2 regions of the Vibrio sp. 811 genome follow, and region 1 is predicted to be linked to the other one. Evidence: predicted binding sites of a transcription regulator. Region 1 holds the regulator's gene; the other holds the start of a gene.
What was found. The regulator PurR, encoded in region 1, represses purine synthesis genes. The targets are predictions, from matches to a motif close to TNANGNAAACGTTTNCNTNA.
Positions count from the first base shown of each region.

Region 2: a site for PurR is predicted at 1,315-1,334, ahead of R7Q46_RS22255 (NCS2 family permease). Genes of this name have one in related genera too.

Region 1 covers NZ_JAWOUB010000002.1:580,722-583,938, reverse strand. Annotated here, with positions in the region: gene R7Q46_RS06445 (TfoX/Sxy family DNA transformation protein) at 40-630, opposite strand; cyclic di-GMP riboswitch class I at 747-836, opposite strand; gene purR (HTH-type transcriptional repressor PurR) at 1,124-2,128, opposite strand; gene torD (molecular chaperone TorD) at 2,597-3,217, opposite strand, start outside.
Region 2 covers NZ_JAWOUB010000025.1:27,866-31,082, forward strand. Annotated here, with positions in the region: gene R7Q46_RS22250 (aminoacyl-histidine dipeptidase) at 1-331, opposite strand, end outside; gene R7Q46_RS22255 (NCS2 family permease) at 1,355-2,644, shown strand; gene tet(34) (oxytetracycline resistance phosphoribosyltransferase domain-containing protein Tet(34)) at 2,908-3,217, shown strand, end outside.

The DNA.
Region 1 (3,217 bases):
TTAGACTGCGGTTTTACAAGATAGTTTTTAGGCCGACTTTTATTGGAGGGCGTTCATCAACTCATCTCGGCGAGCTTGAGGTACTACACTCCAATGAGTGCCGTTGATAGCACCTTCTAGTGCCCATAGCAACTCAATGTTGACGGTTGCAGAGTGCGTATCTCTTATCGCTTTATAGGCGTTAAGCGCACCTTCCTCTTCAAGCTTCTCTACGGATTCGATGCCGGCTTTTTTTAGCATGCGCTCGGTAGCCAGTCGTAAGTTAGGCAAATCTTTCAAACGGTTAGGCTTTGTACTTGCTTGCTGTTCTTTCTCAAGCTTTGCCTTTTTCAATGATTGATTCGCTACTTCGATTAAGCGTTCGCTTGATTCCCATAAATCGCTGGAAATAGCGTAGTACTTTGTAACGACTGGAAAGCCACGTTTTTTATAAACGTAAGGCTTTAGCCCTTGTTTCTCGAAGTCAGATGAAGTTTTTTGGTCTGCTCTGATATGAAGCTGATTGTTTACCACTAGTGCAAACATTGTTTCATCAGCGAATAGTCCGAAGCCACCAAACATTGAGCGCGACTTGATATTACCAAGTGCCTCAAATAGCTTCATAGAGTCTTTGAGTATCGGTTTATCCATGTTTTGTTATCTCGGTGTAATTAATATTACGCCACCAAAAGTCAGGTCCGAGAGAGTAGCAAACATGCGTAAAAACAATGTCATTACAGAGTAAAGTCATTGCTTACACACTTGCCATCGGTAACCCCGCTACCTTCCATATCGTAATATGGTTCAGGCCGGAGGCTTTGCGTCCCACTCTTTCGAATGGTTTGCCCTGTGCGTGACACAATGAGCATACTTCTTATATTGAATTAACATCACGGTTTAGCGTTAAAAGTGTGATTTCGGTTCAATAAAAATGATAGATTGAATGCTCTATTTTGCATATGGAAAGGTGCAAATTGGCCTTTGAAAAGGAGTTCTTAATATATATTACATTTATATAAAACAGGGAGTTAACGTTAGTCAATTGTTATTAGAGCTGTGTGAAGTATTAGAGAACACTTAATTTTCCCAAAAAAATAAGCGCCCCTGTAGAGCGCTTATTTAACACGGTTAAATACAGTGAAATTTAGTTCATTTTTTTCACAGTATTTCGAATTACAAGCTCAGGTTGCATTTCGAAAATTCGTTTTTCGTGTTCTTTATCTTTGATACGCTCAAGTAGAATTTCGAATGCATTTTTACCAACACGACGTTTAGGTTGGTGGATAGTCGTTAGCGGTGGAGAGAAGTATTCCGCAAGCTCGATGTTGTCGTAGCCGATCACTGAAATATCTTCAGGAATTTTGATCCCGTTTTGTTGCAAGCGGCTCATTAGGCCTAGAGCCATTGTGTCGTTAAAACAGAATACCGCCGTCGGGCGCTTGTCCATTGCGGTAATTTTATCTGCAACTAATACGGCCGTATCACATTCAAAGTTACCTTCAAGGATCCAGTCTTCATTTACAGCTAGGTTCGCTTCACTCATTGCGCGACGGAAACCTGCAATGCGCTCTTGGCAAGCAAGCTTTTCAAAATGACCGCTTAGACAAGCGATATCCGTATGACCATTGTCAATCAGATGTTTGGTTGCAATGTAGCCACCTTCTTCTGAGTTATCCATGATCTTGTCTGCTTGTGAGCTCTCTGGGCCCCAATCCATGACCACTTTAGGAATGTCCGCATGACGGTCAAGCATCTCTTTTAGTTCTTCGGTTAAGTCAGAACACATCACTAGGATGCCATCAACGCGCTTTTCAGCCAGCATACGAATGTAATCGCGTTGTTTTTCGTAAATCCCGCCTGTGTTACATAAAATCAGAGTATAGCCTTGGCGGTAACAGTAGCTCTCAACGCCATCAATCACTTCTGAGAAAAATAGGTTAGTTGATTGAGTTACTAACATGCCAATCGTACGAGTTGAGTTGCATTTTAGGCTGCGTGCAACGGCACTTGGCGCGTAATTCAGCTCGTCAACGGCTTTCATTACTTTTTCTTGCGTTGCTTCTGCAACGAAACGCGTTTTATTGATAACGTGCGAAACTGTCGTAGTGGAAACGCCGGCTAAGCGAGCAACGTCTTTTATCGTGGCCATAAATGGTGTCCTGTATCGAGCTACTGAAATATGTCGTATTGGATGTACCTGATGCTCTAATGGTTTCACACCTAGCAATATAAAATTGGCGCTAAGTGTCTCGGCAGCGGTTGATCCAAGTGCGACAAAAGGGTGCGTAGCAGCATCGGTCGATGAATTTTATCTTTTTTCTATCTGATGAGAAATTGCCATCAACCTGTTAAGAAAACACAAAAACCGCTATATTTCAGCGGTTTACATATAAATCATATTTAATCGTTTGCGCTCACATTTTAGCCCTATGTGGACTGACTAGCAATGTTTTCAGCAAGAGATTTGTGTATTTGAAGTCACATTTTGACTGCTAAATAACCAAGCGTCTTTGCGCTAAGTTAAGGCAAACGAATATTATACCCAAGTTACTTACAATTGGTCACTTTCAGGCATACAGGAAGCCCGATAGGCAGGCTCCCTAAAAATAGGCGGCAATTATTCACCAAGAACGTAGGCGCTGTCTAGTTTACAAAATGCAACTAATAGTTTCGCGACACTCGAGTAAAATCCAAATTCGTCGAATTGTTTACATTTGTCTGAAAACTGAGGTAACCAAGACATCAATTGTTGCTGGATAAAGTCGTTTTGTTTAACGAAGGCTTCTTCCATGTGTTTTTCTTGTTCAAGCTCGTTTGAGCGGATAATCATGTTCCCGAGAAAGTCGAGCTCAACGGCTAAGTGATCCGCAGGTTCCTTTAGGTTTTCGTCTACTTGAACGCCAAATTCAGTCATCAACTTTTCCATTTCCTCAGCTGGCTTGTCATTCAGTAAACCTGATTCACCAATGTACATGGATGCGTAAGGAAGAGCGCCGTATTTTTCTGTCTTCAAAAACAGTTCACAAAAGTCAGCTGCAAGCTCTAGTTGTGCATCTTCACGATCTTGTAACCGATTCAGCGCATCAACTAGGCTATCAACGGCTGGTTTTAGCGACTCATTTTCACCTAAACCTGCGAGAAAACTGCGAATTTCAACACTGTGATAGGCTTCCAATTCTTTCTCTGTTAGTTCTTTTGCGAACAAGCTCGAAAACCACCAGTAAATTTCAGCGCGTTT
Region 2 (3,217 bases), on a different contig from region 1:
CAGTTACCCATTCGCCATCGATGTAAGGTTGGATTGGATCTTTGGTGAAGTCGTGTTCAGTGTCTTCGTTTTTCTGCGGCACCATGTCGATGTGTGCTTGAAGTACAACAGCCTTCTTATTTTCCATTCCTGGTGTCGCGGGCTTTTTGATGAACACGTTACCGGTTGGATCACGGCGAACGTCAAAGCCTTGCTCTGTTGCCCAGTTGATAATGTACTGTGCTAATGCTTCTTCATGTTTCGATGGATGAGGGATAGAACAAATCTTATCGAAAAACTGCCAAAGTGGAGCAGGTGATAAGGTACTGATCTCAGAATGGAACTCAGACACGGAGGACTCCTTTTGATGTGCTTTGCCAAATATATACCGTAAAAATATTGTCAAGGTAGCATTAAATGCTAGACGATTTGGCCTTCAAATTGCCGTTAGCATACCACCAGATAAAGAGTACGAGTAGTCGCGATCACAAGGATTTCTCTCAGAACTGTCACAGTTTGTGAATACAATAACAAGCACTATGTGTTCTCTATCATATATTCTGAAAGTGGCTTTATTTTTTAATTCATAAAATTGTAATTTAATTACACATAAACTTTGATAAAGGTCAATTTGTGCATTTTTTGTGATTCCAATCACTAAAATGCTTGTAATTAAATTTCTTGGTGGTATATTTGTAACCAGCTTCTGAGAGAAGAATGAAATGCTCAAAGGATGAGTCCGTTTTATCGCCTCCAAGGAACCGAGAAATCAACGAATGTTTAATTGATTTAAAAGGTGATAGTTATGAAAGGTTTACCAAGTACAATGTTCTGGAATAGCAAGTCTGTTTACACCGGTAACTTTGTATACCCAACAAGCTTTGGCTACTAAGTGAAGTCAACGCATGTGACTCGAACAGTTTGTTCACCCCTATAAATTGGAATTTTTTTTCAGTGATAGTGCTGACATGATTCACCGCCACCCAAATTGGGTGGCGTTTTTTTATCTCTATTTTCTCTTCCTGACTCACTTATTGCCATCAAAGCCTTCTTCTATTCCCCATTCTTCGGTTTTATCGACTTTTCCATCAAATCTGTTAGATACCATGTTTAAAATGGGCCTTTTTCATCTGAAAGTTTAGTACATTGCTCAGTTTTTATTCTCTTTTAGAGAACTGTGTTATCTGGGTTACCTATTGTTTTATAAGAATATATTTCTTTACTTGCTTTGATGGGTTAGAGAATGTGTTTCATATCCAAAGAAAAAAAACGCATTAGAGTGAAGATTCTATCTAGAATTTGCTATTTGATAACTTTATAATTCCCGCCAATCGATTACGCAACCGTTTACTTTTTACCTTTACAGGATTCGATCATGCTCGAGAGGCTTTTTAAACTCAGTGAAAATGGCACAAATGTGCGCACTGAGATCATTGCAGGTGTTACGACCTTCCTAACTATGGCTTACATTATTTTTGTAAACCCAGCGATCCTGTCGGATACCGGTATGGACCGTGGCGCCATTTTTGTCGCAACTTGTCTTGCTGCCGCAATCGGCTGTTTTATCATGGGATTTGTTGCCAATTACCCAATCGCACAGGCACCAGGAATGGGCCTGAACGCATTTTTTACTTACTCTGTTGTATTAGGAATGGGTTATACGTGGCAAGTTGCGTTGGCGGCTGTATTTGTTTCTGGCCTTCTGTTCATTCTTTTAAGCGTATTTAAGATCCGTGAGTGGATTATTAACTCGATCCCGCATTCTCTACGAACAGGTATTTCAGCTGGTATTGGTCTTTTCTTAGCGTTTATCGCATTAAAAAATGCAGGTATCGTCGTTGATAACCCAGCGACATTAGTTTCTATGGGAGAGATCACATCATTGCCATCTGTATTGGCCGCGATTGGCTTCTTTCTTACGATTGCATTGGTTCACCGTGGTGTGAAAGGTGCGGTGATGATCGCTATTCTTGGCGTTACAGCGCTTGGTCTTCTATTTGGTGATGTGCAGTGGGGCGGTATTATGTCAACGCCACCAAGCATTGCGCCAACTTTCATGCAACTGGATTTCTCTGGTTTGTTTGAAGTAGGCATGATTTCCGTCGTATTTGCTTTCCTATTTGTCGATTTATTTGACACCGCAGGTACGCTCGTTGGCGTTTCTCAAAAAGCAGGTCTAACTGATGAGAATGGCAACATCCCTCGTTTAAACAAAGCGTTACTTGCAGACTCAACAGCAACGTCAGTAGGTGCATTACTTGGTACTTCTAACACGACATCTTATATTGAAAGCGTTTCTGGTGTGGCTGCGGGTGGGCGTACTGGTCTAACAGCCGTGGTTGTTGGTGTACTCTTCCTACTTGCTCTATTGTTCTCACCACTTGCGGGTATGATCCCTGCTTATGCAACGTCAGGTGCGCTATTCTATGTGGCGATCTTGATGCTGTCTGGGCTAGTAAGCATTGATTGGCGTGACCTAACTGAAGCGTCCCCAGTTGTTGTGACTTGTTTAGTTATGCCGCTAACATTCTCTATTGCAGAAGGTATCACGTTAGGCTTTATCGCATACGCGGCGATCAAGTTATTCAGCGGTAAGGGCCGTGAAGTGTCGATGAGTGTATGGGTGATGTCAGCCATCTTCATCGTTAAATACCTCGTCGGTTAATTTCTCGAGCAAAAAGCCAGTGTGGATTTATTCACGCTGGCTTTTTCTTTTTTACGTTGTTCACAGAAGACGGTTTTTCTGCGGAATAGGCAGAGAATTTTGATATCACCGTTGGTATTAGCGGTGTGTTTCGGTAGAATAATCGTTTGCGCAGCTTGAAATCCTCGTCTCCAAACATTTTGGAGAAGTTAGTGAGCATTCCGCTTTTGAGTGACTTCGCTAGATTTTGAGGATGCATATTTTCAAATTATTAGGTTATTACAATGAGTAAAAAATTCATTATCACTTGGGATGCAATGCAGACTTACTGCCGTGAACTGGCTGAAAAACAAATGCCAGCTGAGCAATGGAAAGGAATTTGGGCGGTAAGCCGCGGCGGTTTGGTTCCTGGCGCTATTTTGGCTCGTGAACTGGGTATTCGTTACGTTGATACAATCTGTATTTCAAGCTACGACCATGATCATCAGCGCGACATGACGGTACTAAAAGCACCTGAAGGTGATGGCGAAGGTTACCTAATCGTTGAAGACCTAGTAGACAGTGGTGATACAGCGCGCAAACTACGTGAGATGT